Regions from separate parts of the Luteibacter sp. SVR4-7G genome, predicted to be linked through region 2. Evidence: predicted binding sites of a transcription regulator. Region 2 holds the regulator's gene; the other holds the start of a gene.
What was found. The regulator FliA, encoded in region 2, starts transcription of late flagellar genes. The targets are predictions, from matches to a motif close to TAAAGTTTNNCNNNCNNNGGCCGATAA.
Positions count from the first base shown of each region.

Region 1: a site for FliA is predicted at 6,574-6,600, ahead of ACR9ZH_RS15370 (cyclic di-GMP phosphodiesterase). Genes of this name have one in related genera too.

Region 1 is NZ_JBPGXO010000045.1:2,891-20,251, forward strand. It holds gene pilB (type IV-A pilus assembly ATPase PilB) at 1-1,065, shown strand, start outside; gene ACR9ZH_RS15350 (type II secretion system F family protein) at 1,212-2,477, shown strand; gene ACR9ZH_RS15355 (prepilin peptidase) at 2,557-3,426, shown strand; gene coaE (dephospho-CoA kinase) at 3,423-4,025, shown strand; gene ACR9ZH_RS15365 (putative bifunctional diguanylate cyclase/phosphodiesterase) at 4,035-5,285, opposite strand; gene ACR9ZH_RS15370 (cyclic di-GMP phosphodiesterase) at 5,282-6,538, opposite strand; gene msrA (peptide-methionine (S)-S-oxide reductase MsrA) at 6,680-7,351, shown strand; gene hutU (urocanate hydratase) at 7,492-9,165, opposite strand; gene ACR9ZH_RS15385 (hypothetical protein) at 9,250-9,657, opposite strand; gene ACR9ZH_RS15390 (alkaline phosphatase family protein) at 9,711-10,982, shown strand; gene ACR9ZH_RS15395 (hypothetical protein) at 10,993-11,385, shown strand; gene ACR9ZH_RS15400 (biliverdin-producing heme oxygenase) at 11,386-12,015, shown strand; gene ACR9ZH_RS15405 (GAF domain-containing protein) at 12,008-13,501, shown strand; gene ACR9ZH_RS15410 (arginyltransferase) at 13,536-14,237, shown strand; gene ACR9ZH_RS15415 (ABC transporter substrate-binding protein) at 14,328-15,125, opposite strand; gene ACR9ZH_RS15420 (secondary thiamine-phosphate synthase enzyme YjbQ) at 15,125-15,565, opposite strand; gene pdxH (pyridoxamine 5'-phosphate oxidase) at 15,586-16,173, opposite strand; gene ACR9ZH_RS15430 (kinase) at 16,172-17,038, shown strand; gene ACR9ZH_RS15435 (NAD-dependent epimerase/dehydratase family protein) at 17,100-17,361, opposite strand, start outside.
Region 2 is NZ_JBPGXO010000010.1:1,209-15,557, reverse strand. It holds gene fliR (flagellar biosynthetic protein FliR) at 1-171, shown strand, start outside; gene flhB (flagellar biosynthesis protein FlhB) at 176-1,318, shown strand; gene flhA (flagellar biosynthesis protein FlhA) at 1,321-3,429, shown strand; gene flhF (flagellar biosynthesis GTPase FlhF) at 3,451-4,785, shown strand; gene ACR9ZH_RS05540 (MinD/ParA family protein) at 4,833-5,708, shown strand; gene ACR9ZH_RS05535 (RNA polymerase sigma factor FliA) at 5,705-6,436, shown strand; gene cheY (chemotaxis response regulator CheY) at 6,468-6,869, shown strand; gene ACR9ZH_RS05525 (protein phosphatase CheZ) at 6,879-7,520, shown strand; gene ACR9ZH_RS05520 (chemotaxis protein CheA) at 7,528-9,576, shown strand; gene ACR9ZH_RS05515 (flagellar motor protein) at 9,578-10,318, shown strand; gene motD (flagellar motor protein MotD) at 10,315-11,217, shown strand; gene ACR9ZH_RS05505 (ParA family protein) at 11,217-12,005, shown strand; gene ACR9ZH_RS05500 (chemotaxis protein CheW) at 12,005-12,577, shown strand; gene ACR9ZH_RS05495 (chemotaxis protein CheW) at 12,574-13,023, shown strand; gene ACR9ZH_RS05490 (DUF2802 domain-containing protein) at 13,090-13,500, shown strand; gene ACR9ZH_RS05485 (hypothetical protein) at 13,497-13,934, opposite strand; gene ACR9ZH_RS05480 (YaeQ family protein) at 14,099-14,349, shown strand, end outside.

The DNA of each region.
Region 1 (17,361 bases), on a different contig from region 2:
CGCGTGCGCCTGCGCATGGACGGCATCCTGCGCATCGTGGCCACGGCGCCGATCAAGCTGGGCAACCGCATTGCCTCGCGCATCAAGGTCATGAGCGGCCTGGACATCGCGGAGCGCCGCGTGCCCCAGGACGGCCGCATCAAGCTCAACCTGACCAAGACCCGCGCCATCGACTTCCGCGTCAGTACCCTGCCGACATTGTTCGGCGAGAAGATCGTGCTGCGTATCCTCGACGGCTCCTCGGCCAAGCTGGGCATCGACAAGCTGGGCTACGAGGAAGACCAGAAGAAGCTCTACCTCGATGCCATCGAAAAACCCTATGGCATGGTGCTGGTCACCGGCCCCACCGGCTCGGGTAAGACGGTGTCGCTGTACACGGCCCTCAATATCCTCAACATCGAGGGGCGCAACATATCCACGGTGGAAGACCCGGTGGAAATCCGTGTCGAGGGCATCAACCAGGTCCAGCAGAACGTCAAGCGCGGCATGACCTTCGCGGCAGCCCTGCGCTCGTTCCTGCGCCAGGATCCGGACGTGATCATGGTCGGCGAAATCCGCGACCTGGAAACGGCCGAGATCGCCGTGAAGGCCGCGCAGACCGGCCACATGGTGCTATCCACCCTGCATACGAACGACGCCCCGCAGACCATCTCGCGTCTGATGAATATGGGCATCGCGCCCTACAACATCACCTCGTCGGTCACGCTGATCATCGCCCAGCGCCTTGCCCGCCGCCTGCACGACTGCAAGCGGCCCGTCCAGCTGCCTCCCGCCGCCCTGCTGGCCGAGGGTTTTACCCAGGAGGAAATCGATGCCGGGATCACCCTCTACGAACCCGTCGGCTGCGACAGCTGCAATGAGGGCTACAAGGGGCGCGTAGGCATCTATCAGGTCATGCCGATGGTCGAGGATATCCAGAAGATCGTCCTCGAGGGCGGCAATGCCATGCAGATTGCCGAGGTGGCGCGCAAGGCCGGCATCAACGACCTCCGGGCCTCCGCGCTGCTCAAGGTCCGGAACGGGGTGACCAGCCTGGCCGAAATCAACCGCGTCACCAAGGACTGACGCATGCCGGGGGCTGGCGCGGCATGTGAAGATGTGCGCCAGACGGCAGAACGAAACCTGTCCGACCGTTCAAACTAGAATAAGAAAAGGGACCAGCCCGGGAGGGTTGGCCCGCTGAGGCATCAACCCGGGGGGAATACCGCGTCATGGCTACCGCCACCGCTACCAAGAACGCGCGCGCCATCGGTGCAGCGCGAGCCGAAGTCAATAAGCTGGTCATGTACGACTGGGTCGCCCTCGATAAGCGCGGCAAGCGCATGAAAGGGGAGATGCAGGCCAAGAACGCTGCCCTGGTGAAAGCGGAACTGCGTCGCCAGGGCATGAATCCGCAGACGGTGCGCGAAAAGGCCAAGCCGCTGTTTGGCGCGTCCGGCAGCACGGTCAAGCCAAGGGACGTCGCGATCTTCAGCCGCCAGATCGCCACCATGATGGCTTCCGGCGTGCCCATGGTCCAGGCCTTCGACATCATCGCGAACGGCCAGAAGAACGTCCGCTTCAAGAACATGCTGAACGACGTGAAGAGCGGCATCGAGGGCGGTGCGTCGCTGCACGAGGCGCTCGGCCAATACCCGGTGCAGTTCGACGAGCTCTACCGCAACCTCGTCCACGCGGGCGAGTCCGCGGGTGTGCTCGATACGGTGCTCGATACCGTCGCCACCTATAAGGAACGCATGGAGAGCATCAAGTCGAAGATCAAGAAGGCGCTGTTCTATCCCATCATGGTGCTGGTGGTGGCGTTACTGGTCTCGATGATTCTCCTGCTCTTCGTCGTGCCTGTGTTCCAACAGACGTTCGCGGAGGCCAAGGCCGAGCTGCCAGCTCCCACGCAGTTCGTCGTGGCTGCCTCGAAGTTCATGCAGTCCTGGTGGTGGGCGGTCATCCTGAGCATCGTGGGCTCCGTGGCAGCATTGATCTTTTTCAAGAAGCGCTCGTCGAAGTTCGCCCATTTCCTCGATCGTTTCTCTCTGCGGCTCCCCGTGATCGGCGATCTGCTTCATAAGTCGGCCATCGCCCGCTTTGCGCGCACCCTGGGCGTCACCTTCCACGCCGGCGTGCCGCTGGTGGAAGCACTGGATGCGGTAGCGGGCGCTACCGGTAGCGTCGTCTACGGTGATGCGGTGAAGCAGATGCGCGATGACATCGCCGTCGGCCACCAGCTTCAGCTGGCCATGCGCCAGGCCAATCTTTTCCCGAACATGGTGGTGCAGATGACGGCCATCGGCGAGGAATCGGGCTCCCTGGATGCCATGCTCTTCAAGGTGGCGGAGTTCTACGAGGAAGAGGTGAATACGGCGGTTGACACGCTGAGCAGCCTGCTCGAGCCATTCATCATGATCATCCTCGGCGTCCTCGTCGGCGGCATGGTCATCTCCCTCTACCTGCCCATCTTCAAGCTCGCCGGCACGGTCTGATCCATACCGCTGCAAGCAAGGCACAATAGGAACCCTTCGCCTTCGCGGGCGGAGGGTTTTTCTTGACCACGGACACTCCATGCCCGAACTCCCCCTCGCCCTCTGGATCGCCTTCGCCGCCGTCTTCGGCATGCTCGTGGGCAGCTTCCTCAACGTGGTCATCCTGCGCACGCCGCCGCGGATGCAATGGGAATGGCGCAGGCAGGCCCGCGAGGTGCTGGAGCTGGAAGCAGTGGACGAGCCCAAACCGCCCGGCGTGGCGCTGGAGTCCTCGCACTGCCCGCAGTGCAAGCACCAGCTGGCCGCGCGCGACAACGTTCCCGTGTTCGGCTGGCTGTTCCTGCGCGGACGTTGCCGTTACTGCGGCACGAAGATTTCCGCCCAGTACCCGCTGGTAGAGCTGTTCACCGGCGTGGCCAGCGCCCTCGTGGTGTGGCACTTCGGGCCTACCCCGGCGGCCTTGGCGGGGCTGGTCTTCACCTTCTTCCTCATCGCCCTTTCCGGCATCGACACACATACCCAGCTGCTGCCGGACGAACTCAACTACCCCCTGCTCTGGATCGGCCTCGGCCTCACGCTCATTCCGGCCTGGCAGCCGCTGCCGGTGGCACCCTCGTCCGCGATCCTGGCCGCCCTCATCGGCTATCTCAGCCTCTGGAGCGTCTACTGGCTGTTCAAGCTGCTCACCGGCAAGGAAGGCATGGGGCACGGCGACTTCAAGCTGCTGGCGGCGCTGGGGGCCTGGATGGGGCCGGTGTCGCTGCTGCCGGTGATCATGTTGTCTTCGCTGATCGGGGCCCTGGTCGGCGGCGGCCTCATGCTGTTCCGCAATCACCAGCGCGACGTGCCGATTCCGTTCGGTCCGTACATCGCGGCCGCGGGCTGGGTATGGTTCCTTGCCGGCGACCGGCTGCTGGAGGGTTACCTGCGCATCGCCGGGCTGCAATGAGTTACGTCGTCGCCCTCACCGGCGGTGTCGCTTCCGGCAAGAGCGCCGTGGAGCGGCGCTTCGAAGCGCTGGGCATCCACGCCTACGATGCCGACATGGCGGCACGTGCGGTGGTCGAACCGGGCTCGGCGGCGCTGGCCGAAATCGCGCGGGCCTTCGGGAACGATGCGCTGGACGGCGAAGGCCGGCTGGACCGGGCGGCCATGCGCCAGCGCGTCTTCGAGGATCCCTCGGCGCGAGCCACGCTCGAAGGCATCCTGCATCCGCGCATCCGCACCTGGCTGCGCGACGCTGTGGCGGCGGACGAGGGCCCCTACTGCATCCTCTCGATCCCGCTGCTGGTGGAAAACCGCGAGCACTACGCATGGGTGGATCGCGTGCTCGTGGTCGACGCGCCGGAAGCGATGCGGATCGAACGCCTCACCCGGCGTGACGGCATCGACACGGCGCTGGCGAGGAAGATGATCGCTGCGCAGGCCTCGCGCGAGGATCGCCTGGGCATCGCCGACGATGTGATCGTCAACGATGGGGACGAGGCGGCATTGGATGAGGCAGTGGCGGCGTTGGACCGGCGCTACCGCGCCCAGGCCGCGGTGTAGGAGCCTGAGTCAGATCAGCGAGGCGGCCGCGACGCGCTCGGCCACGAAATCCTCGGCCTTCACCGGCTCGGCGATGTGGTAGCCCTGGACGAGGTCGCAGTCCATTTCCACCAGGCGCAGCAGGGTGGCTTCGTTCTCGACGCCCTCGGCCACCGCTTCCATGCCGAGGCGATGGGCCACGTCCACCATGGCCTGCACCAGGAGTTCCGTGCGGCTGTCGGTGTTCATGGCGTCGACGAAGCTGCGATCGATCTTGAGCTCCGTCGCGGGGAAATGGCGCAGGTAGGCGAACGAGGCGTAGCCGGTGCCGAAATCGTCGATGGCCACGCGCACGCCGTGGTCGCGCAGGCTGCGCAGCACGCGCACGCTCATGTCGAGGTCGGTGAGCAGCGCCGTCTCGGTGATCTCGACGATCACGGCGGTCGGCGGCACGCCCCAGATGTCCATGGCCCCCAGCATCTGCTCGGCGAAGCCCGCTTCCGCAAAAACGCGCGGGGAAAGATTGATCGCAACGTCCAGCGGACAGCCGCCGCGATGCAGCGCGGCCGCGTGGCGCAATGAGGCGTTGAGGCTCCAGCGGGTCAGCGGCACGATCAGGTCGCTGCGCTCGGCGAACTGGATGAAATCGGAGGGTGCCACGTCGATCTGCGCCGTAGTCGTCCAGCGCGAGAGCGATTCCACGCGCACGATCTCGCCCGAGCGCAGATCGCGCAGCGGCTGGAAGGCCACGTGCAGGCGGTTCGCTTCGATGTCCTCACGCAATTCGCCGTAGAGGATCTCGACCGGCGTCGCGTCGGGCTGGTACAGGGCAAAGGACTCGCCCACGCGCATGGCTTCGTCGTGCGCCAGCTCGGCGCGGCGGTAAAGCAGTTCGGCCGTCGTGCCGTGCTCGGGATGCACCGCCACGCCCACGATCGGGCGGCCTTGCCAGGGACGCTCGCCGCGCAGCAAGGGGCTGTCGAACGCCCCGACGATACGCGTGGCGGCCAGGAGCGCATGGGTGCGGTTGCGCACCGAGGGCAGCACGACCACGAAGGTGTCGTCGCCGGCGACGAACACGGTGTCGAAGTGGCGTACGGCCTCGACGAGCCGCTCGCGCGCGGCCAGCATGATCTGGTTGCCGAACTCGTAACCGAAGCGCAGCTGCGCCTCGCGCATGCCCTGCAGCCTCACGACGAGTACCGCGCGCCATCCCGAGTCGGGGACCACCCGGTCGAGGATGATCTGCACGGCGGGCAGGATGTCGGCACGCTCACTCATTGAATGAAAAACTCCCTTGGATCGATGCCATGACTGCCCGCAGGCAGGGTGCGCAGGATTTCGCGGCGGACGATGTCCACCTGGTGCATCAGGTCCACGATGAGGAAATCCTCGCGCGCCCCCTTGTCCGCACGCGTCAGGACAGCCACCCGCGGCAGCAGGCGGCGGGCCTGATTCTGCACCATCACGACGGCGACTTCACCCGTGTTGAGCTCCACGATCGAGCCGGTGGGATACACGCCCAGGCAGGCCTGGAACTGTTCGACGAGTTCGCCTTGGAACGCGGTGTCGCGTCCTGCGTAGAGCTGGCGCAGCGCGAGGTGCTGGGAAACCGCCGGCCGGTAAGGCCGGGGCGACGACATTGCGTGGTAGGTGTCGATGATCGCGGCCATGCGGCCGGGAAGCGGGATCTCCGTTCCGGCGAGGCCGGCCGGGTAGCCGCTGCCGTCGAAGCGCTCGTGGTGGGTCAGCACCATGTCGCGCACCTCGGTGTCGGTGACGCCGGACTGTTCGAGGATGGACATGCCGTCGTTCACGTGCCGCCGCGCCAGGCCCCATTCGTCGTCGTTCAAGGGCCCTTCGCGCGAAAGCAGTTCCTCGGGCATCTGCACCTTGCCCACGTCCATCAGCAGCCCGCCGGCCGCGAGGCTCACGATGACGTCGCTGGCGAAACCCATGTGCCGGCCGAAGGCCGCTGCGAGGGAGCTGCAGCCCACGGCATGCTGGTAGGTGTAGCTGTCGCGACGGCGCAGGCTCTCGATCCAGAACAAGGCGTCACTGCTGCGCAGCACGCTGGCCACCATGGGACGTACGGCTTCCTCCAGGGCCTGCGGCTCGATGGCGCGCCCCTCCTGGACGTCGTCCACGAGGGCCTCCGCGAAGCGGGTGACCTGGTCGAAGGCCTCCTGCGCGCGGGGGACTTCCTCATCGAAGGGCACCGTGTCCCGGTAGACGTGCCGGGCGACCAGCCGCGGGTTGGGAGCAGGTCGCGGCTTGACCGGGGCGGCCGGTCGCGCTGGCGTAACCACACGCGCCGGCCGGGTCAGGGAATAGTCCGGCGCGACCTGGCGGTGCAGGTCGATGAACACGTACTTGCAGAACCTGGCCAGCCGGTCGATGTCTTCTTGCGAGGTGATCGGCACGCCCTGCAGCGGAAAGGTGGTGTCCGACCATTCGCAATCGAGACGACTCACGTACATGCCGACCTCGAGGTCGGCCACGAACACGCGTCTCTCCACCAGGTCGTAAACCACGGCCCCTCCCACGGAACCACTGCACATCCGAAGGGATATCGGCGCCGTTCACCGGAGCTTTAGGGGTCCGGCACTGGAATGTGTGAGGAAACCGGTCCGCCGCCGGTCTTATGGAGCAGCCCCCTCCCCTGGAGCCTTCCCATGCGCTTCCGCCTGCTTCCTTCGCTGTTCCTCGCCCTCACCGCCTGCTCCAGCGCTTCCGCCGGCGAGGAGGGCATCCGGTTGCCCCCGCCTGCGGTTGACGCCGCGCCCGCCCGGGGCGAGGCCTCTGCCGTGTTCGCCGGCGGCTGCTTCTGGGGCGTGCAGGGCGTGTTCCAGCACGTGCGCGGCGTGAAGAGCGTGCGCTCCGGCTACTCGGGCGGGGACGCCGCCCACGCGACTTATGACGACGTGAGCGATGGCGACACCGGGCACGCCGAGTCCGTGCGCGTGGTGTACGACCCCAGCCAGGTCACCTACGGCCAGTTGCTGCAGGTGTTCTTCTCGGTGGCGCAGGACCCCACCCTGCTGAACCGGCAAGGCCCCGACGTCGGCACGCAGTACCGTTCCGCCATCTTCTATGCCAATCCCGAGCAGAAGAAGGTGGCCGAGGCGTACGTGGCGCAGCTCAAGGCCGCTCATGCCTTCGCGGCGCCGATCGTCACCGAAGTGACGCCGCTGAAGGCGTTCTACCTCGCCGAGAGCGAGCATCAGGACTATATGCGCCTGAATCCGGACGCGCTGTACATCGCGATCAACGACCGGCCCAAGGTGCTGGCGCTGCAGCGGCTCTATCCCGAGCGCTACACCCCGGCCTGGGCCAACGGCCGCTGACGCACGGCATGGTGTACCGCTAACGCACGGCAACGATGTAGGAGCGCGCCTGCGCGCGACAGCCTTTGGGGCCTTGAGCAACAGGGCCTGTTGCTCTTCGCGAAAAACTGTCGCGCGCAGGCGCGCTCCTACAGTGGGGCTTAGCCGAGCATCGGCAGGTCCAGGCCTTGCTCTTTGGCGCAGGCGATGGCTTCGGGATAGCCTGCGTCGGCGTGGCGCATCACGCCGGTGCCGGGGTCGTTCCACAGCACGCGCGCGATGCGCTTGTCGGCTGCCTCGCTGCCATCGCAGACGATCACCACGCCGCTGTGCTGGCTGTAGCCCATGCCCACGCCGCCGCCGTGATGGAGGCTGACCCAGGTGGCGCCGCCGGCCACGTTGAGCATGGCGTTGAGCAGCGGCCAGTCGCTCACGGCGTCGCTGCCGTCGCGCATGGCCTCGGTCTCCCGGTTCGGGCTGGCAACCGAGCCGGAATCGAGGTGGTCGCGACCGATCACCACGGGGGCCTTCAGTTCCCCGTTGCGGACCATCTCGTTGAAAGCCAGGCCAACGCGGTGGCGCTGCCCCAGGCCTACCCAGCAGATGCGTGCGGGCAGGCCCTGGAAGCTGATCCGCTCGCGGGCCATGTCCAGCCATCGATGCAGGTGCGGATCGTCGGGAATCAGTTCCTTCACCTTGGCGTCGGTCTTGTAGATGTCCTCCGGATCGCCGGAGAGCGCCACCCAGCGGAACGGGCCCACGCCGCGGCAGAACAGCGGGCGGACGAAGGCCGGGACGAAGCCGGGGAAGGCGAAGGCCTCAGCCAGGCCCTCGTCCTTGGCCATCTGGCGAATGTTGTTGCCGTAGTCGAAGGTAGGCACGCCCATCGCGTGGAAGGCCAGCATTGCCTGGACGTGGCGGCGCATCGATGCCTTGGCCGCGCGGGCGGTCCCGGCCGGATCGCTCTTGCGGCGTTCGAACCATTCTTCGACCGTCCAGCCCGACGGCAGGTAGCCGTTGACCGGATCGTGGGCGCTGGTCTGGTCGGTGACCGCGTCGGGGCGGATGCCGCGGCGGACGAGTTCCGGGAGCACATCGGCGGCATTGCCCAGCAGGGCCACCGACACGGCGCGGCGTTCCTTCGCGTAGCGGTCCAGGCGGGCCAGGGCATCATCGAGATCGGCTGCCTGCTCGTCCACGTAGCGCGTCTTCAGGCGGAAATCGATGCGGCTCTGCTGGCACTCGATCGTGAGCGAGGACGCCCCGGCCAGGCTCGCGGCCAGTGGCTGCGCGCCGCCCATGCCGCCGAGTCCGGCGGTGAGGATCCAGCGCCCGGCGAGGCTGCCGCCGTAATGCTGGCGGCCCATCTCCACGAAGGTCTCGTACGTGCCCTGCACGATCCCCTGGGAGCCGATGTAGATCCACGAGCCAGCCGTCATCTGGCCGTACATCATCAGGCCCTTGCGATCGAGCTCGTTGAAGTGTTCCCAGTTCGCCCAGGCGGGAACCAGGTTCGAGTTCGCGATGAGCACGCGCGGCGCGTCGGGATGCGACGGGAAGACGCCAACTGGCTTGCCCGACTGCACGAGCAGGGTCTGGTCGTCGCGGAGCTCGCGCAGGCTGCGCAGGATCGCGTCGAAGCATTCCCAGTTGCGTGCGGCACGGCCGATGCCGCCGTACACCACGAGTTCCGCCGGATTCTCGGCCACCTCCGGATCGAGGTTGTTCTGCAGCATGCGGTACGGCGCTTCCGTGAGCCAGCTGCGGCAGGTGAGCTCGCTGCCGCGCGGGGCACGCACGGTGCGGGTTGTGTCGATGCGCGTGACAGCGGTCATCGGAGACTCCGTCGATCCAGGGAATCCCCGATTATGGTCCCGCCGCCCGACGCCTCGCCAGTGTGGACTGTGGGAGGCTTTGGATTAGCGGCCGGCCGTGCCTGAGCGGGCTGGGGCGGGCTGCGCGGTCGCCGGCTGCGGCAGCGTCTGGTAGCGTCGCGCGGCTGCGTCCTGGCGGGCCCTGTAGAGCTGCTGCTCGCTGCGATCGGCGGCGTCCAGCTGGCTGCGCAGGGCCGGATCGGTGGCGTTCGTCCGCTGGCGGTCCAGGTTGCCCTGGCGCAGCTGCTCGCGCAGGGCGTTCTGGTTCTGCCGGTCCTGCAATTGTTGACGATCCACCTGGCGCTGCCACTGCTGGTTCGCGCTTTGCGTGGTGATGACGACGGGCTTCGGACGCGGCGGGGGAACCGGTTGCGCCGGCTGGGTCTGCGCCGCCGCCAGCACGGGCAACGCGGCGAACAGGCCCAGCAGGATTTTGCGTGATGAATTGGTCATGGGACTCGTCCATCATGGAAGGATTGTTTGCCTTAAAGCCTACGTCGTCGCCCATGAACGCCATGTTGTCCCGCTGGAGCGCCCTGCTCACGCTGCTCCTGCTGCCGGTCGCCGGATGCGCCACGCGCCCGGCCGAGCCCGTCACCGCTCCGCATACCGTGCTGCTCGTGTCGATCGACGCCTTCCGCGCCGACTACATCGGCCGCGGCCTCACGCCTAACCTTGTGGCACTCGCGAAGGACGGCGCCACGGCGCCGTACATGCTGCCCTCGTTTCCCTCGCTGACCTTTCCCAACCACTACACCCTGGTGACCGGCCGCGTTCCGGACCGCAACGGCATCGTGAACAACACGATGAAGGACCCCGCGCTAGGCAAGTTCAGCCTCGGCAATCGCGATGCCACCGCGGACGGCCGCTGGTGGGCGGAAGCCGAGCCGATCTGGGTCACGGCGCAGAAACACGGCCTGCGCACGGCGACGATGTTCTGGCCTGGCACGGAGGCCAGGATCCACGGGGTGCGGCCGGACCACTGGATCCCGTTCGACGACGCCCTGACGCCACGGCAACGCATCGACAAGCTGCTTGCGTGGATCGACGGGGACCGCCGGAAGCCCGTGTTCGACACGCTCTACTTCGACGACGTCGACCATGCGGGACATGAGTTCGGCCCGGACTCGCAGGAAGTGGACGAAGCCCTGCGCAAGGTCGACGACGCGCTCGGCTACCTCGTCGCGCAGCTGCGCCGGCGCGGTCTCTACGACACCACGAACCTGATCATCGTCTCGGACCATGGCATGGCCGACGTGCCGCGCGGCAACATCGTGTTCGCCGACGAAGAGACCGACCTCGACGCCCTCGACGCCGTCTCCTATGGCGTGATGGCCACCTTCAATCCGAAGCCGGGCGTGGACGGCTCACGTGCGGTCGCGCGCCTCCTGGGCCCGCATGCGCACATGCGCTGCTATCGCAAGGAAGACCTGCCGGCGCGTCTGGACTACGGCAAAAACCCCCGCGTGCCGGCCTATCTTTGCCTCGCCGAGACCGGCTGGGCCATCACCAGCCACGAAACCCTGGCCAGGCGCACGGATCCCATGTCGCGCGGCGAGCACGGCTACGACAACCTCGCCCGCGAGATGCGTGCCCTGTTCGTGGCCCATGGGCCGGACATCGCCCAGGGCGCCACCATCCCGCCGTTCCCGAACGTGGACGTCTATCCCCTGCTGGCGCACCTGCTCGGCCTGCCGCCGTTGCCCAACGACGGCAGCCTCGACGCCGTGAAGGGCGCGTTGCGCAAGGCCGAAGCCCCCGTCGGCCGATTCCCGTAGAATCGGGCCCATGCGCCAGATCTATACCTCGCCCCGCCAGGACAACATCGACCGTATCGTGGCCTTGCTCACCGAGCACGGCATCGAGACGACGGTGACCAACCGCTCCACCTGGAACCGCCCCACGTACCAGCGCTTCAGTTATTCGCAGCGCAACGACGACCGCAACAGCTGGCCGCAGGTCTGGGTGAAGAGCGCCGACGACTTCCCGAAAGCGCGCGGCCTCCTCAAGGACATCGGTATCGAGCCGGTGGTCAGGTTCCAGGAGGAGCTGCAGATGCATCGCCAGCCCGACAGCCGTCCGCGGCCCCAGCGCACCGCCGCGCGCGTGCGCCTCATGGTGCTCGCCGTCGTCGCCGGGGTGATGCTGATCGCCGTGCTCAGGGCCACCCAGGTGCTTTGAGTGGACGGCGCCAGCGCAGCCACGCCGCCAGCCCACATCGCCCTTCGCGAGTCCACGCGTGCCGCGCACGAAGCAGCCGAGGCGACGCCCGTCACGCAGAGACTGCTCGACGGTGCGATCGACGAGGCCGGCTACCGCAAGTTGCTCGACGCGCAATGGCGGTTATTGAGCGAATGGGAGGCCGCGCGCGCGGACTGGCTGGCCGAAATCGGCTCGATCCATGACTGGCCCTACCTCTCCCGCGCGACCGCACTGGAACGCGACCTGATCCATGTAGGAGCGCGCTCGCGCGCGACAGCTTTTCGGGAAGAGCCACAGGCCCTGCTGCGGGCCCGCGAAGAGCCGTCGCGCGCAGGCGCGCTCCTACAGTACTGGGGTGAGCTTTATGTCGTCGAAGGCTCCGCATTGGGCGGCCGCGTGATCGTGAAGCGCCTGCGCGACAGGTTCCCGGCCCTTCCCCACCATTTCTACGCCATCGGCGAAAGCGCCGACGAACCGTGGCACCGCTTCCGGGCGCTGCTCGACCGCGTGCTGGCCGAGCCGGCCGCGCTGCAGGCAGCCATCGACGGCGCGCTGCGCATGTTCGTTCGCTTTCGCCAGGCGCTACAGGACGATGCCACGCATGTCTGAGCTTCCCGACCTCACCGCCTGCGATCGCGAGCCCATCCATATTCCCGGATCGGTCCAGCCGCATGGAGCCTTGATCGTCGTCGACGCCGCTACCCGTGCGATCCTGCAGGTCAGCGAGAACATCGACGATGTCACAGGCGTCGACGCCGAAACCGCGCTCGGCTCGAGCCTGCACGAGGTCGTCCACCTGCCTGACGACTTGTTCGACGGCGGACGTCCGCTGCACAGCGGCTGGGTACCGGTGGATTTCCCCCGGTCGCGTAAGGAACGCCCTTGGTACGCGGCCGTGCATACGTACGACATGCGCTGGCTCATCGAGACCGAACCCGGGGAGCCCGCCTTCGAGGACGATCCGGTCCACGCCGCCCGCGATCTGGCCCGGGATCTCGAGGGCGATCCCGGCGTGGGGCGCGCTGCTGCGCGCGTCGCGCGTGCCATCCGCAACCTCCTCGGCTACGACCGCGTGATGGTCTATCGCTTCGATCGCGACTGGCACGGCGAGATCATCGCCGAAGAGCGGCGCAATGACCTCGAGGCATACCTGGGGTTGCATTACCCGGCCAGCGACATCCCCGCCCAGGCCCGCGTGCTCTACCTGCGCAACCGCGTGCGCCAGATCAGCGACTGCAAGTACGTGCCGGCGCGCATCGTGCCCGCCCACGACCCGGTCACCGGCGCGGCCACGGACCTCAGCGACGTATCGCTGCGCAGCGTATCGCCGGTGCACCTCGAGTATCTCGGCAACATGGGCGTGACGGCGACGCTGGTGGCTTCCATCATCGTGGACGGCGGGCTCTGGGGGCTCATCTCCTGCCACCATTACAGCCCCTTCTTCGCCGACCACCGCATGCGAGCCGCGGCCGAAGCGATGGCCCGGACATTCGCCATGCGGGTGGCCGAGATCGAGGAGCTGGCGGAAATCGAGGTCGAAAGCACCTTGCTCACCGTGCGCGAGAAACTGATCACGGCGTTCGACGAAAGCGACCGGATGGACCCTGAGCTACTCGCCCGACTTGCACCGGAACTGCTCGAAGTGGTCGACGCGGATGGCGTCGCCATCTTCACCGGGGGCCGCGTCGTGCGCCACGGCCTCATTCCCTCGGAGTCCGCGGTGCGGCGCATCCGCGACGTCGCCAGCAAGGAGGATATCGCCGGCGACGTGCTGCACACCGACGAAATCGGCGCGTGGCACGCGGAACTGGCGGACCCGTCCATCACGGAACTCGCCGCCGGCGCGATCTACCTGCCACTGTCGTTCGAATCCGGCGATGCCGTGATGTGGACGCGCGCGGCGCAGGTACGGCAGGTGCGCTGGGGCGGCAATCCCTCGCTGGCCAAGCTGGAAACGATCCCCGGTGCGCGCCTGTCGCCACGGCAGAGCTTCGATATCTGGCAGGAAACCGTGCGCGGACGCTCGCGGCCCTGGTCGCACCAGCACCTGGAGTCGGCGCGCTATTTGCGTGAACTGATCGAAAGGTCGCGGTGACGCGCCGTACGCCGTGGCGCTATAACATCGGTCCATGACCGACCGTGTCCGCCTGTTCCAGACCTTGCCGCATACCTGCGGCTATTTCGCCGAGCGGACGGCGCAGAACCTCGTGGTCGACCCGGGCGCGCCGCACCTCGACCGGCTCTATGGGCCCGCGCTGGCCAAGGGCTTCCGCCGTGCCGGCGGCCATCTTTACCTGCCCCAATGCAACGCCTGCCAGGCCTGCGTGCCCTGCCGCATCGACGTGGACAACTTCTCGCCGGATCGCGGCCAGCGCCGTTGTCTGAAGCGCAACGCCGACCTCACGGTGAGCGAGCAGATGCCGGGGTTCACCCCCGAGCGGCACGCGCTCTACCAGCGCTACCTGCACGCGCGGCACAGCGGCGGCGGCATGGATGCGGCGGACGCGGAAGATTTCCAGCGCTTCCTCGCCGCCCCCTGGAGTCCGACGCTGTTCCTGGAATTTCGCCAGGGGCGGCGCCTGCTTGGCGTGGCCGTGACCGATATCGCGCTAGCCGGCCTTTCGGCCGTCTACACGTTCTTCGACCCGGACGAAGAGGCGCGCAGCCTCGGCACGTTCGGGATCCTGCAGCAAGTGGAACTGGCGCGCCGCCGCGGTGTTCCTTACGTGTACCTGGGATTCTGGATCGCCGGGCACCCGAAAATGGATTACAAACGCCGGTTCAAGCCGCTGGAGATCCGCCGGCACGGCCGCTGGATCCCGATGCCGTAGGAGCGCGCCCTGCGCGCGCTGAGCTTTTGAGGCCGTGAGCTACAGGGCCTGTTGCTCCTCGCGAAAAGCTGTCGCGCGCAGGGCGCGCTCCTACCGGTTGGCCCAGCGCGCTATGACCTGGTGCATTGCTTCTATCCCGTCGAACAGCGCCGCCGGCCCGGGTTGCAGGATGATTGGCGACTTGATCTCGTGCATCTCGCCGCCTCGGACCGCCGGCATGTCGGCCCAGCCGGGGCGCGCGGCCACGTGTTCCGGCCGGAAGCGCTTGCCGCACCAGGAACCGAAGACGATGTCCGGCGCGCGGCGCACCACTTCCATCGGATCGGCGAGGATGCGCTGCTTCGCCAGCGGCTCCTCGAGCAGTTCGGGAAACACGTCGTCGCCGCCGGCGATGCGCACCAGTTCGCCCACCCAGCGGATGCCGGTGATGAGCGGCTCGTCCCATTCTTCGAAATAGACGCGCGGGCGGCGTGGCAGCGCCGCGGCCTGTGCGGCGATCTGCGCGAGGTGCGCCTCGGCACGCCGGGCCAGTTCCTCCGCCTTCGCCGTGGCCCCGACCATGGCGCCCAGGCGGCGGATGTACGCGACGATGCCGTCCACGCTGCGGTGGTTGCTGATCCACACTTCCACGCCGGCGCGGATGAGCTCCTGTGCGATGTCGGCCTGCAGGTCGGAGAAACCGATGGCGAGATCGGGTTTCAGGTCGAGGATCTGGCCGATCTTCGCGCTGGTGAATGCGGAGACCTTCGGTTTTTCCTTGCGCGCCCGCGGTGGACGCACGGTGAAGCCGGAAATGCCGACGATGCGGTGTTCCTCGCCGATGGCGTAGAGCACTTCGGTCGGTTCTTCGGTGAGGCAGACAATGCGTTGCGGGTAGGCGTCGGACATCAATGACCTGAAACGGTAACGGTGATCTTGCGCTGGTGCGCTTCGTGGCGGTGCTCGTAGAGGAACACGCCCTGCCACGTGCCGAGCAGGGGCTTGCCGCCGTGCACGGGCAGCGAGAGCGACACGCCGGTCAACACCGAGCGGACATGGGCGGGCATATCGTCAGGCCCCTCGTCACGATGACGGAACAGCGGATCGCCATCGGGCACCAGGCGTGCAAAGAAACGCTCCAGGTCGGCTACCACGGTGGGATCGGCGTTCTCGCCGACGAGCAGGGAGGCGCTCGTATGCTGCACGAAGACGTGCGCAATGCCGGTGCCGACGCCGCTGGCCACGATGGCTTCCGCGATACGGTCGGTCACTTCGTTGAGCGACCGCCCACGCGTATGCACGGTGAACGTGGTCTGTGCAACGTGCTGGACGGGCTGGGCTCGGCTCATGGTCGACTCCTGGGGACGCTCTAGGGATAGAGCAGGCGGCTCGTCCAGCTTGTACCGTCCACGGCGTGCACGATGCGTTCGTGCAGGCGGAAGGTGGCGCCGTACCAGAACTCCACGCGATCCGGCTCCACCAGGTAACCGCCCCAGTGCGGAGGACGCGGCACGTCGCGGCCGGCGAATTCTTTCTCGTAGTGCGCCACGCGGTCCTCGAAGGTCTGCCGGTCCGGCAGTTCCTGGCTTTGCTTCGACGCCCAGGCACCGATCTGGCTGCCGCGCGCGCGGGTGGCGAAATACGCATCCGACTCCCCGGCGCCGGTCTTCGTGGCGCGGCCCTCGAAACGCACCTGGATGCCTTCGCGAATCTGCTTCCAGTGGAAGCACAGCGCCACCTGGGCGTGCTGGGCGATTTCGCCGGCCTTGGCGCTTTCGTAATTGGTGAAGAAACGCAGGCCCTTCTCGTCGATCGCCTTGAGCAGCACGATGCGCGAATGCACGCGGCCGCCCGCGTCCACGGTGGAAAGGGTCATGGCCGTGGGTTCGGGGTCGCCGCTGGCCTTGGCCTCGCCAAGGAGGCCGCGGAAGGTGTCGAGGATCTGTGGGGTGAGCATGACGGTGGGCTATGCTGCGGGCATGGAATCCACCGATGCTAGCACGCTGGCCGACACCGTCCTTGGCTGTTTCGAACGCGACGTGGCACGCGCGGAGCAGCCGTTCGTACTCGGCCTCTCCGGGCTGCAGGGCAGCGGCAAGAGCACGCTCGCCGCGCGCCTCATCGATGCGGCGAGGGAGCGGGGCTGGGCTGCCGTGTCCTTGTCGCTGGACGATGTCTACCTCACCCGCGCGGAGCGCGAGGCGCTCGCTGTCGAGGTGCACCCGCTCCTCCGCACGCGGGGCGTGCCGGGCACGCACGATCTTGCCCTGCTCGCTTCGACGCTCTATGCGCTCGCCAAGGCCACGCCCGAAACGCCGATAGCGATCCCGCGCTTCGACAAGGGGCATGACGACCGTTATGACAGCGCGTTATGGCCTGCGATCGCCGAACCGCCGAAGCTCATCGTGCTCGAGGGGTGGTGTCTTGGCGTCGAACCGGCTGCAGATGCATCGGCGCTGGCCGAGCCGGTCAATGCCCTGGAGCGCGACGAAGATCCCGACAGCCGTTGGCGCCAATGGGTCGATGCGCATCTCGCCGAGTACCTGCCGGTCTGGAAGCGCATCGACGCGCTGGTCGTGCTGCAGGCGCCGTCATGGGAGATCGTGGCGACGTGGCGCGCGGAAGCCGAGGCGCCGCTGCGCGAGCGCGGCGAACCGGGCGCGATGGATGGACCGACGCTGACGCGATTCCTCCAGCATTACGAGCGGATCAGCCGCCGCGCGCTGGAGACGCTGCCGGACAAAGCCGACCTGGTTTTCTGTCTCGACGAGCACCGCTCTCCGACCGGCGTAGGAGCGCGCCCTGCGCGCGACATCTTTTGAGGCTTTGAGCAACAGGCCCTGCAGCTTCTCGCTTAAAGGCTGTCGCGCGCAGGGCGCGCTCCTACTCCAGGGCGGCGTAGCCTTTGCGGGAGTCGGGCCACGTGCAGCGGAAACCCGCGGCGCGCAGGCGCGCGTTGGAGAGGCGCTTGTTTCCCACGCCGGCCGGGCCGGGGCCATCAGGCGGCAACGGCGCACCGATCAGCCGGGCGAGGTGATCGTAAAGCTCGTCGATCGGCAGCGGCGTGTCGTCGACGCCAACGTAAACCTGCTCCGGCGATGCCAGATCGAGCAGAAAGGCCAGGGCTGCCGCCGCGTCGTCGACG
Region 2 (14,349 bases):
GGCGCGATCAGCCGCTCGGCACCGTCGATGAACCTCTTCGCGGTGGGTTTCCCCATCACCATCTGCCTCGGCCTGCTGGCCGTATGGCTCGCGCTGCGCGCCCTCCCGGGTGCGTTCGATTCCTTGCAGACCGACGCGTGGGAAACCATGCGCGGGCTTATCGGGAGGTAGTCGCGTGAGCGAGACCGATAAGGAAGACCGCACCGAAACCCCTAGTGACAAACGCCTGCGCGAAGCCCGCGAGAAGGGCGATCTTCCGCGTTCGCGCGACCTTTCCACGGCCGTGGTGGTGCTCTCGGGCGTGACCACGATCATCGCCTCGCGCGAACAGATGGCCGTGCACGCCGCCAACATCATGCACGTGGGACTGCGCTACTCGCGGGACGACCTGTTCGCCGCCAATGGCCTCAGCCACGCACTGATGACGGCCGCGGGCGAAGGCCTGCGCCTGCTTGGCCCGGTGTTCGCCGTGACCATGGTCGCCGCCATCGCGGCGCCCGCCCTGATGGGTGGACTGAATTTCTCCGGCCAGGCGCTCGTTCCGAAATTCGACCGGCTGGATCCGGTCAAGGGTTTCTCGCGGCTCGTCTCGATGAACGGCCTGGTCGAGCTCGGCAAGTCGCTGCTCAAGCTGATCCTGATCGGCGGCGCGCTGGTCTGGTTCCTGCGCCGCTCCACGCAGGAGATGTACACCGCCGGCACCGGACCCGTGGCTAACGGCATCTCCCTGTCTCTCGGCATCCTCGGCCACGCCTCCCTCGTCTTCGCCTGCGCCCTCGGTGCCATCGCCCTCGTCGATGCGCCATGGCAGAAATTCAGCTTCACCAAGAAGATGAAGATGACCAAGCAGGAAGTGAAGGACGAGCACAAGGAAAACGAGGGCAGCCCGGAGCTGAAGTCGAAAATCCGTCAGATGCAACACCAGATGGCGCGGCGGCGGATGATGGAAGACGTTCCGACGGCGGACGTGATCGTGACCAATCCGACCCACTTCGCCGTGGCGCTCAAGTACGACGAAGACCGCATGGGCGCGCCGCGCGTGGTGGCCAAGGGCGTGGACGTGATCGCCCAGCAGATCCGCGACGTGGCGGGCGGTGCGAAGGTTCCGGTGGTCGAGGCCCCGCCGTTGGCACGCGCCTTGTATCACACGACGGAAATCGGACGCGAGATCCCCTCGGCGCTCTACATCGCCGTTGCCCAGATCCTGGCCTACGTGTTCCGGTTGAAGCAGGCGATCGCGATGGGCGATCTCCCGCCCGACCTCCCGAAGCAGGACATCGACCCTGATCTCATGGGTCCCTACCGCATGGACAACTGACGATGGCAGCCAGCACCACCTTCATGGGCACGTTCCGCCAGATCGGGCGCCGCGGCATCGCCGCACCGCTGGCGATGCTGATCATGCTCGGCATGATGATGCTGCCCTTGCCGCCGTTCGTGCTGGACCTGCTGTTCACCTTCAACATCGCGCTGTCGCTGGTGATCCTGCTGGCCACGATGTACGTGATGCGTCCGCTGGAACTGGCCTCGTTTCCCACGGTGGTGCTGTTCGCCACCTTGCTGCGCCTGGCGCTGAACATCGCGTCGACCCGCGTGGTGCTGCTCCACGGCCACAACGGTCCCGGCGCCGCGGGCAAGGTGATCGAGGCCTTCGGCGAGTTCGTCATCGGCGGCAACTTCGCCGTCGGCTTCGTGGTGTTCGCCATCCTCACCATCATCAACTTCGTGGTGGTGACCAAGGGCGCGACCCGCGTGTCGGAAGTGACCGCGCGCTTCACCCTGGACGCGATGCCTGGCAAGCAGATGGCCATCGACGCCGATCTCAATGCCGGCCTGCTGACCCAGGAGCAGGCGCGCGAGCGGCGTCAGGAAGTGCGCGAGGAAGCGGACTTCTACGGCTCGATGGACGGTGCGTCCAAGTTCGTCCGCGGCGACGCCACCGCCGGCATGCTGATCCTCGCCATCAACATCATCGGCGGCTTCTTCATCGGCATGCTGCAGCACGGGCTCTCGGCCGCGGAAGCCGCACGCACGTACACGCTTCTGACCATCGGCGACGGCCTCGTCGCCCAGGTGCCTGGCCTCATGCTGTCCATCGCCACGGCGGTGATCGTCACCCGCGTGTCGAAGTCCCAGGAAATGGGCAAGCACGTCATGGGACAGCTGTTCGGCCAGCCGAAGGCGCTGGCCGTCGCCGCCGCCGTGCTCGGCATCATGGGCCTCATTCCGGGCATGCCCAACCTTCCGTTCCTGATCCTCGCGGCGATCGCGGGCTTCGGCGCGTGGAAACTGCACCAGCACCAGATGGAAGCCGCTGCCGGCGTCGCCTCCGGTACGGGCGCACCGGGCACGGAACTGGCGCTGGAGTCGGTGCCCCCGGCCGAGCGGCTGGAACTCTCGTGGGAAGACGTGGCCCAGGTGGACACCATCGGCCTGGAAGTCGGCTATCGCCTCATCCCGATGGTCGACAAGGCGCAGGGCGGGGAGCTGATGGCACGGATCAAGTCGGTGCGCCGCAAGCTGTCGCAGGAACTGGGTTTCCTGGTGCCCTCGGTGCATATCCGCGACAACCTCGACCTCGCACCGCACGGCTACCGCATTTCGCTGATGGGCGTGCCGATGGGCGAGGCCGAGATCCATACCGAGCGCATGCTGGCGATCGATCCGGGCCGCGTGCACGGCACGATCAACGGCATCGCCACGCGCGACCCGGCCTTCGGCCTGGACGCCGTGTGGATCGAGCCGGGCCTGCGCGAGCACGCGCAGACGCTCGGTTACACGGTGGTCGATCCGGCCACGGTGATCGCCACGCACCTCTCGCACATCCTGCAGAACCACGCCCACGAACTCATCGGCCACCAGGACGTGCAGCAGTTGCTGGACCGTCTGGCCCAGCAGACGCCGAAGTTGGTGGAAGACCTGGTGCCGAAGCGCCTGTCGCTCGGCGTAGTGGTCAAGGTGCTGCAGAACCTGCTCGCCGAACGCGTGCCGATCCGCAACTTCCGCGGCATCGTGGAATCGCTGGCCGAGCACGCGGGGCAGAGCCAGGATCCAGGCGTCCTCGCCGCGGCGGTGCGTGTCACCCTCGGCCGACAGATCGTCCAGGAAATCGCCGGCCTCGGTACGGAAGTCCCCGTCATTACTTTGGCGCCGGAGCTGGAGCAGATCCTGCTGCAATCCCTACAAGGCGGCGGTCCCGCCGGCGCGGCCGTCGAGCCGGGACTGGCCGATCGCCTGCAGCAGAGCGTTGCCGACGCGGCGCGGCGCCAGGAAGCGGCCGGCGAACCGGCGGTCCTGCTCGTCTCGCCGGCACTTCGTCCGTGGCTTTCACGCTTCACCCGGCATGTGGCCCAAAACCTGCATGTGCTTGCGTACAACGAGGTTCCGGACAACCGACGCGTCAAGCTGGTGACGGCCCTCGGACGATAGGACGAAGACAGGATCGCACGCATGAAAATCAAACGATTCGTTGCTCCCGACATGCGCCAGGCCATGCGCCAGGTCAGGGACGAACAGGGCCCGGATGCCGTGATCCTGTCCACCCGCCGGCTGGACGACGGCATCGAGATCATCGCTGCCCTCGATTACGACGAAGCCCTGGTGCGCGAAGCCGGCTTCGGCCTGGAGCCGCCGGCGAAGCAAGAGAAAGCGCCGATGCGCGCCATCCGCGACGAAGCCGATCGCGCCGCGCGGATCGACCAGGCCCGCGCCGCGACGGCCGCCGCCGTGGAACGTGCCTCGCGCTCCGGCGCGCAGGACAACGCCAACGCGCCGCAGCGCCAGTCCAGCGCGGCGCTCGCCGCCAGCGTGGCCGACGTGGTCCGCGCAGCCACCGTGGCGCCGAACAACGACGCCGCCGTGAACGGCGTGCGTGCCGAGATCACCAACCTGCGCGAGATGCTCGAAGTACAGCTCTCGACCCTCGCGTGGAACCAGATGGATCGCGAGCAGCCGCTGCGTGCCCGCGTGCTGCGCGAGATGACCCGCCTTGGCATCGACGGCGACGTGGCCCGCGCGCTGTGCGCCGAGCTGCCGCCGGGCATGACCCCGGACCAGGCCCGCTACCTGCCGCTGGGCCTCCTCTCGCGCAACATCCGCGCCAGCGGACGCAACTTCGACACCGTGGGCGGCGGCATCACGGCACTGGTGGGTACGACCGGCGTGGGCAAGACCACGACGATCGCCAAGCTCGCCGCCCGCGCGGTGCTGCGCCATGGCGCGTCGAACGTCGCGCTGATCAGTGCCGACCAGTACCGCATCGGTGCCGGGGCGCAGCTCGAACATTATGGCCGCCTGCTCGGCGTGCGCGTTTTCAATGCACACGACGCCACCAGCCTGCGCAATGTGCTTCTGCAACTGCGCGGCAAGCACACCGTCCTCGTGGACACGGCCGGCCTGGCCGGCAACGATCCCAAGCTGCAGCAGCAGTTCGACACGCTGCGCGCAACTTCGGACGTGCGCGTATGCCTCGTGCTCGCCGCCAACGCGCAGGCCCAGGCCATCGACAGCGCCATCCGCGCTTATGCGCCGCTGGCGCCGCAAAGCGCCATCCTCACCAAGCTCGACGAGGCACCGCTGATCGGTGGCGCGCTCTCGGCCCTCATTCGCCACGATCTTCCGCTGGACTACACGACGGATGGGCAGCGCGTGCCCGAGGACATCGCCACGGCCGATGCGCGCAAGCTCGTCTGCCTCGCCGCCCAGCGGCTGAAGCAACGCAACGAAGAACCCGACGACGCCCTGCTGGCCGAACGCTTCGGCACGGCGACGCCGGCCCTGGCCTGAGCGGCCTCACGGACACAGACAGAAAGACAGGGGCAGTGACTTCCTTCATGAGCACACACGCCGATTCCACCCAGGCCGCCGGACTGAACTGGCTCGCCGACCGTCGCCCCACCCGCAGCATCGCGATCGCGGGCGGCAAGGGCGGCGTCGGCAAGACCACGGTGGCGGTCAACCTCGGCATGGCGCTGGCGATGGGCGGCCGGGACGTCCTCCTGCTCGATGCCGACCTCGCCATGGCGAACATCGACGTCCTGCTCGGCCTGCAGCCTACCCGCCACCTGGGTCACATGCTGGAAGGGGAGTGCCGCATCGAGGACCTGATCCTCGAAGCCGCGCACGGCCTGAAGGTGATCCCGGCCACCTCGGGCACGCGGCGCATGGCCCAGCTGCCGAACATCGAGCATGCCGCGGTCATCCGCGCCTTCGATGAGTACCCGCTGGCGCCCGAATACCTCATCGTCGACACCGCCGCCGGCATTTCCGACAGCGTGTCCATGTTCGCGGCGGCCTCGGACGAGGTGGTGGTGGTGGTCTGCGACGAGCCGGCCTCGCTGACCGACGCCTACGCCCTGATCAAGGTGATGAGCCGGGAGTTCGCGGTCAACCGCTTCCGCATCGTGGCCAACATGGTCCGCCATGCCCAGGAGGGCCGCCAGCTGTTCGAGAAGCTGTCGCGGGTGACCAACCGGTTCCTCGACGTATCCCTGGATTTCATGGGCATGGTCCCGCACGACGAATACCTGCGCCAGGCCATCCGGCGCCAGTCGGCCGTCGTCGACGCCTGGCCGAGCAGCCGGTCCGCGATCGGATTCAAGAATCTGGCCCGGTCGGTCGATACATGGGGTGAACCCGAGCCCCGGGCACAGGGCCGCATCGGCTTTTTCGCCGAGCGGTCCCACTTGGGAGGAGGGCTGCCACTGTGAGCGTCGCGACCGAATATCTCGAGATCACGCGTATCCCGGCGGATCAACTGGTAAAAACCCACGCGCCGCTGGTGCGCCGTATCGCCTATCACCTGATGGGCAGGCTGCCGCCGAGCGTGGATGCGAACGACCTCATGCAGGCCGGAATGATCGGATTGCTCGAGGCCGCAAGGAATTACTCGCCGACTCGCGCGGCCAGCTTCGAAACCTATGCGGGCATCCGCATACGTGGCGCCATGCTGGACGAACTGCGCAAGACGGACTGGACCCCGCGCTCCGTCCACCGGAAGTTGCGCGAGGTCGCGGAGGTGACGAGGCAGATCGAAAACGAGACGGGTGGCGACGCCGAAGACGCCGAAGTGATGAAGCGGCTGGGCATCGACGCCATGGAATACAACCAGATCCTGGCCGACGCGGCGAGCGCGCGGTTGCTGAGCCTCACGGCGCCGGAAGGCGACGAGGGCGCGGCGATCGACGTGGCCGACCCGGATGCCGCGGGTCCGGACGGATTGTTCGAGCAGGAAGGCCTGCGCGACGCGCTGGCGCAGTCCATCGATGGGCTGCCCGAGCGCGAAAAGCTGGTCATGTCGCTGTACTACGATGAAGAGCTCAACCTGAAGGAAATCGGTGCGGTGCTGGGTGTGAGCGAATCGCGGGTGTGCCAGATCCACGGCCAGGCCCTGATTCGCCTCCGTGCACGCATGTCGGGTTGGAAAGACAAGCATTGACGAACGCGCGGTAGCAAGGCGGAGAGAAGTTTTGGACAAGAACATGAAGATCCTCGTGGTGGACGATTTCTCCACCATGCGACGTATCGTCAGGAACCTCCTGGTGGAGCTGGGGTTCACCAACACCCTGATCCAGGAGGCCGAGGACGGTAACGCGGCGCTGGCGCTGCTGCGCGCGCAGCCGATCGACCTCGTGGTCACCGACTGGAACATGCCGAACATGACCGGCATCGACCTGCTGCGGGCGATCCGCGCCGATGCACAGCTGAAATCGCTGCCGGTGCTGATGGTCACCGCGGAGAACAACCGCGACCAGATCATCGCCGCCGCGCAGAGCGGCGTGAACGGCTATGTCGTCAAGCCCTTCACCGCGGTGACGCTGAAGGAAAAACTCGACAAGATCTTCGAACGTCTCGCTGCGGCCGCAGGCTAAGGAACGACGATGAACACGATGCTTACCACCGGCCATGACGTGGCACCCGAACTGCGCGAACTGCTCGACGCCGACGATCCGGCCGCCTTCGAGCAGGCGCTCGACCGCCTCCTGCGCACGCGCGAACAGCACCTGTTCCTGGCCCTGGGCCACCTCGCGCGCGACCTGCACGAGTCCGCGCGCCGCCTCGCCGCCGACATCTCCAACGACGGCGTGCCGGGCAACATGGGCGACGCGCGCAAGCACCTGCGCGACGTGCTCGAGATGAGTTCGCAGGCCGCCCATCGCACGCTCGATTTCAGCGAGAAGCTGCGCCCGCAGGCCCAGGCGCTGGCGCGCCAGGCCGACGAAGTGCTGGTGCTCGATCCCGCCGATCCCGCGTTCGGCGCCAACGCCACGGCCCTGGCCGTGCGCGTGGGCGATTTCGCGCAGAGCTGCGATATCGGCTTCGGCGAAATGGTGGAAGCACAGTCGTGGCAGGACCTCTCCGGCCAGCGCGTGGCCCAGGTCGAGGCCTTCATGGCCAAGGTCGAGTCCTCGCTGGTGGAACTGGTGCGCCTGACCGGCTCCCTCGCGGGCGGTGCGGCACCGCCCGCCGACAAGGTCAGCCAGGACGAAGTGGATCGCCTCCTCAGCGAATTCGGCTTCTGAGCGCCCTATGAGCGTGGAGCTGGACAACGAGCTGCTCAATGTCTTCCTGATCGAGGCACGCGAACTGCTCGAGAGCCTGGGCGAACAGCTCGTGGACCTCGAGTCGTCGCCGGGCGACACCGACCTGCTTAACGCGGTATTCCGCGCGTTCCACACCGTGAAGGGCGGTGCGGGATTCCTCGGCCTGAATCCGATGGTGGAGCTCTGCCATCGCGCCGAGGACCTGCTCAACGAAGCGCGCAACGGCGCCGTCGTGCTCAACGCAGGCTTCATGGATGCGCTGCTGGAGTCGCTCGACCTCCTCAACGACATGATGCGGGCCGCCGATGGCGGCCTGCCGCTCGACGCCGCCCCGCGTTCGCTGCTCGATCGCCTGCTGATCCCGGGCCGCGCCGTTTCCGCGCCTCCGGTGGCGCTGTCCGCACCGGTCGCCGCTCCCGCGGCGGCCGCCGTCCCGTCGCGCCCCTACGATCCCATCGAAGACGAATTCGAGGCGATGCTCGACGCCGCGCGCAACGAGCGCGACCCGGCACCGGCATCGTCCGGTACGATCTCCGATGACGAGTTCGAAGCCCTGCTGGATTCGCTCTATGGCACCGGCGCGCCCGGCGCCGAACCGGATGCCTCCGCGCCCGAATCCGCTCCGGTGGCTGCCGCTCCCGTCGCGCCGCCCGCCGGCAACACCATCAGCGACGACGAGTTCGAAGCCCTGCTCGACAGCCTCCACGGCACCGCCGCCCCCGGCACCGCCGCCGTCCCGGCAACGGCTCCTGTAGGAGCGGACCTGTCCGCGACGCCTTTCGCCCCGGTCCCCACGCCTGCGGCAGCACCCGCAACAGCCTCACCGAAATCCCAACCCGCCGAAAAACGCACGGCCTCCACCGCCGACACCACCGTCCGCGTCGACACCAGCCGTCTCGACAGCCTCGTGGATGCCGCCGGCGAACTGGTGCTGGTTCGCAACCGCCTCACCAACCTCGCGCCGCGCGGCACCAACGACCCGATGGAACGCGCCATCGGCGAACTCGAGCGCGTGGCCGAAGACCTGCAGAACGCCGTGCTGCGCATGCGCATGCAGCCGGTGGGCAAGCTGTTCTCACGATTCCCGCGCATCGTCCGCGATCTCGCCCGCCAGCTGGGCAAGGAGATCGAACTGGTTACCGAAGGCGAAGAGACCGACATCGACCGCACCGTGGTGGAAGCGCTGGCCGACCCGCTGGTTCACCTGCTGCGCAATTCGGTCGACCACGGCATCGAGATGCCCGAGGTGCGCGAGCGCGAGGGCAAGCCGCGCTCGGGCACGGTCCGTCTCGCCGCAGGACAGTTCGGCGACCGCATCGTCATCACCGTCACCGACGACGGCAAGGGCATGGACCCCGAGGTCCTGCGCCGCAAGGCCGTCGAAAAGGGCTTGATGGACGAGGAGCAGGCCGCGCGCCTCGACGAGCGAGAATGCTACGAGATCGTGTTCCGCCCGGGTTTCTCCACGGCCAGCCAGGTCTCCGACATCTCCGGCCGCGGCGTCGGTATGGACGTGGTCAAGACGAAGATCGTGGAACTCGGCGGCACGCTGTCGATCGACTCCCGCGTCGGGCACGGCAGCACGGTGCGCCTCTCCGTGCCGCTCACCCTCGCGATCCTGCGCGTGCTGATGGTGCGCGTGGGCAACCGGTTGCTGTCGCTGCCGCTGTCCAACGTGGCCGAAGTGTTCGAACTCGTGCCCGGCCAGATCCAGGAACTCGACGGCCGTATCGTCGCGTCCCATCGCCAGCGCGCGCTGCCCCTGGCCGATCTCGGCCGCTGGGCCGGTGCCGCGGGGAAGGGCGGCCACGTGGTGGTCGTGCAGATCGGCCACCAGACCCTCGGTTGCCTGGTCGACGAGGTGCTTGGACGTGAAGACGTCATGGCCAAGCCGCTGGGGCCGTTCCTCAAGGATGTGCCCGGCGTGGCGGGCGCCACGATCACCGGCGACGGCAGGATTTCGCTCGTGCTCGATCTCGCAGGCCTCGCCGAAGACGGCGGCCAGGTCCTGCCTACCCTGAGGATGGCTGTCTGATATGGATATCGTGAGCGTCGTCGGAACGATCCTGGCCTTCGTGGTCATCATCCTGGGCACCATCCTCAAGGGCTCGAGCCTCGACGCCCTGTGGAATCCGGCCGCGTTCATCATCGTCTTCGTCGGCACCTTCGCGGCCCTGCTCGTGCAGACGCCGGGTGCCGTACTCAAGCGCGCCTGGGGCATGCTGCCCTGGGTATACCGCCCGCCCGATATCGAATCCGCAGACTTGGTCAGCCGCATCGTCGGGTGGAGCGAAATCTCGCGGCGCACCGGCCTCCTCGGCCTGGAGCCTGCGATCGAGCGCGAAGGCGATCCCTTCATCCGCAAGGGCCTCCAGTTGCTGGTGGATGGCACCGAGCCCGACGCCATGCGTTCCGTCCTCGAAGTGGAGGTGTTCGCGCGCGAGCACACCGACATCGAGGGCGCCAAGGTGTTCGAGAACGCCGGCGCCTACTCGCCCACCATGGGCATCATCGGCGCCGTCATGGGTCTTATGTCGGTGATGCAGAACCTCGCCGATCCGAGCAAGCTCGGCCACGGCATCGCGGCGGCCTTCGTCGCCACCATCTACGGCATCGGTCTCGCCAACCTCCTGGCGCTGCCGATGGCTTCGCGCCTGAAGGGACTCGCCCGGCGCCGTTCGCAGATGCGCGAGATCCTGGTCGAAGGGCTGGTTTCCATCGCGCAGGGCGACAACCCCCGCCACATCGAGAGCAAGCTGCAGGGATTCCTGTCGTGAAGCGCCGCCACCACGAGGAACACATCAACCACGAGCGCTGGGCGATCCCCTATGGGGACCTGATCACCCTGCTGCTCGCCTTGTTCGTGGTGATGTACGCCGTGTCGGCGGTGAACGAAACGAAGTTCCGCGTGATGGCGCAGTCCATCAACGAAGCCTTCAACGGCACCGGCAAGGTCATCGAGCCGATCCGCGAGGCGACGCCGGCCGCCCAGGTGCCCTTGCCGAACCAGTCGCGCGCGCCCTCGGCAGCGCCGATCGCGAAGATCGACGTGCCGATTCCGCCGCGCAACCTGCCGTTGCCGGGCCACGAAGGCGCGGCACCCGAACGCCAGGAAGCGGCCAGCGTCAATACCGCGTCCGCGGCCAACACGGCGATCGGCAAGACCGAGGACGCGAGCCTAAGCCAGATTTCCGACGAAGTGCAGCGGGCGATGAAGCCGCTGATCGACAAGAGCATGGTCAGCGTGCGGAAGACGCCGGACTGGCTCGAAATCGAAGTGCGCACCGATATCCTGTTCCCGGTCGGCGTGGCGAAGCTGCAGGCACCGGCGGAGGACGTGCTGCGCAAGCTGGCAGGCATTCTCGCGCCCTTCCCGAACGCCATGCGCATCGAGGGCTATACCGACAACACGCCCATCGCGACGGCCACCTTTCCCTCGAACTGGGAATTGTCGGCCGCCCGTGCGGCGACCGTGGCGCGGTTGCTCACCATTACCGGCGTCGACCCGCATCGCGTCGGCATCGTCGGCTGGGGCGAGTTCCGTCCCACTGCAGACAACGCCACGGAAGACGGCCGCAATCGCAATCGCCGCGTGCTGATCGTGGTGATGAGCGACAAGGCTGCGCCGGCGCGTTTCTACAGCGATGTCGCGCACGTCGCGACGAGGGCCGGGTGATGCGCGTCTGGGCGGTGTCGAACCAGAAGGGCGGCGTCGGCAAGACCACGACCACCGTGGCGCTCGGCAGCCTGCTCGCCGACTCGGGCAAACGCACGCTGCTGGTCGACATGGATCCGCACGCGTCGCTGTCCGGCTATGTCGGCGTGGAAGGCGGCGCGCACGGCAGCGTGTACGACCTCTTCAGCGTGGGCGCCAACCCGTTGCCGGTACGCACCCTGGTTCACGCGACGCAGTGGGACCGGCTCAGCGTGCTGCCGGCCTCCGCCGCCATGATCACGCTGGACCGGCAGCTCGGCGCCCGGCCCGGCATGGGGCTCGTGCTGAGCCAGGCACTGGCGGAGCTGTCCTCCGACTTCGACAACGTGCTGCTCGATTGCCCGCCGACGCTCGGCGTGCTGATGGTCAACGCACTCGCGGCCAGCGATCGCCTGCTCGTGCCGACGCAGACGGAAGCGCTGGCCCTGGCCGGCCTCGAGCGGATGCTGCGCAGCCTGTCGATGATCGAGCGCTCGCGGGGCAAACCGATACCGCGCACGATCGTGCCCACGTTGTACGACGCGCGCACGCATGCCTCGCGTGCCTGCCTCGTGCAATTGCGCGAGCAATACGGCGACGACGTGAGCCAGTCGGTGATTCCCACCGATACCCAGATTCGCGAAGCGAGCGCCGCAGGCGTGCCCCTGGCCGCGTGGCCGGCGGCGCGCCGGGGCGGTCTGGCGTATCGCCAGCTGCTCGACGAATTGCTGGCCATGCCCGTGCCGTCCGTGACGGACGCCGCCGCGTGATGCGCGCCATGCAAGATGCCGAACAGATCGTCGCCGACTACCTCGCCGACCTGCTGACGCCGGTCGCCGCAAGCCTGCCGGTGCCCCCGACCGAGGTGAAGGTCGTGGCGTTCGAACCCTGGCGGAACACGCCGATCTCCGCGCCGGCGCGCGATGCGGCCTGCCGCTACCTGCTGTGCGTGGCCGCGGGAGTGAAGCTGGCCGTGCCCATGGCGGATGTCACCCACGTGATACCGATGCCGCCGCTGACGCCGCCGAACTCCAGCAATCCGGTCTGCCTCGGCCGTTGGCGGCACCCCAGTGGCGAAGCGCGCGTGGCCGACCTCGCGGCCGTGCTTTCGCCCGACCTCCGCGGCGCGCCCGTCATGACGCTGGTGATCCTGCGCGACCGCACCTGGGCCCTGGCCTGCGTGGTGGACGAGGAGCCGGTGGAACTGCCGCCGGACACGATCCAGTGGCGCCGCGGCGCAGCCACGCGCCCGTGGCTGGCGGGAATGTCGCCGGAACCCAAATGCGGCGTGGTCGACGTGGCCGCACTCATCGAATGGCTGGAAAAGGAGCTGGGCCCATGACCCAACCCCAACACGACGGGCATGGTGCCTGGCTCGGTTTCTCCCTGAAAGGGCAGCGCTACGCGGTATCCCTCGCCAGCGTGCGCGAAGTGATCCGCCCGGGCGACATCACGCCGGTTCCCGGCGCTCCGGACGACGTGCTCGGCATCGTCAACCTGCGCGGGCAGATCGTGCCGGTGCTCGACGGCCGCCGCCGCTTCGGCCTGGATGGCGGTATCGAGGAGGGCACGGAAGAGTCCCGCCGCGTCATCGTGTTCGATGACGGCGGCAGCGTGGTCGGCATGCGCATCGACGTGATCGGCGACATGCTCACCTTCGAGGCCGACGACGTGGCCCCGCCACCCCCGGGCCGCGCCGAGCGCCGCGACGACCCGGTCAGCGGCGTGATCACCCGCGACGACGGCTTCATCGCCTTGGTCGACGTCCAGAAGCTCTGCCGCGCCTGATCCACCGCTTTTTCGCGATGCCACATTGCGCTACCGTGTCCGGCGACCCAACGGAGTCCCACCTGCATGAACGCCGCCATCGGATACGTGCTGATCGCCCTCGCGGTCCTCAACCTCGTCGGCCTGCTATTCCTGTTCCGCAGGCTGGACGACGCGGCTCGGCCGTCAACGCACAAGGAGCCAGCGGCCCCAGCCGCCGCGGCTCCCGCGCAGGCTCCAGCCGAGCCGGCGATCCCCGCCGAAACCCTGGCCAACATGCTCCGCCGCCTCGATCACCGCCTGGGCGACATCGAGGACCAGGTACGCCGCCAACCGGCCGTCACCGTCGCGAGCGAACCGAGCGCCACAAGCGACCGTGCGCTGGCCCTCGCCCAACGCCTTGCACGACAGGGCGCGTCGCCGCAGAACATCGCGGAAACCTGCGGCATCTCGCTTACCGAGGCTGAACTGCTTTATCGGCTGCATGCGCCGAGCTAAGGCTGTTCAGCCGTTTTCTTTACGATTCCGGTGACGGATGTGGCCGGCGTTTCGGTATAGACGAAGATCTCGTCCGCGTCCGGTCCCATGACCCCGATGTATGAGAGCTGTAGGAAGTTGCCGTACACGACTATGATCTTCCACACACAGTTCGAACTGCCGTCCGCTGCGTTCGTAACCGTGTAGGTAATGGGCTGATGAGTCAGGTGTACTACTGGGCCAGTGAGACCCGCGAAATTGGCCCAAATTTCCGCTTCTCCCTGCCCATTACCGAACATCCGGGCGCTCGCAATCGAACTGAAGGGCGCAAGGTTCAACCCAATACTGCCTGACGTCTTGCCTATAAAGGAGCCAGAAAGGGCCGCTGTGTTGCACGCAGCCATCGCGTGGCCCCCAAAGAGTAGTAGTGCGCAAAAACCAAATAATCGTTTCATGATGTCCTCCACGCGCCGCACCCTGCGGCTTCCTGGAAACTACGCTTCGCCAGCGGCGAAACTTGAACCGGGGCCGAAAATGCGGAACGCTTGCCAACTCGGCCTACAAGTAGCCGTTTCCTCATGTACGCTCTGCGTCCGGCATCGAAAGCGAGCGGCACCTCATGGCACTTAAATCCACGGTCTTCAAGGCCGAACTGCAGGTCAGCGACATGGACCGGCACTACTACCAGTCCCACGCTTTGACCATCGCCCAGCACCCGTCGGAAACCGACGACCGGATGATGGTGCGGGTGCTCGCGTTCGCGCTGAATGCCGACGAGGACCTGGTCTTCGGCAAAGGCCTCAGTTCGGATGATGAGCCGGACCTGTGGCGCAAGGAGCTGACCGGCGACGTGGACCTGTGGATCGAAAT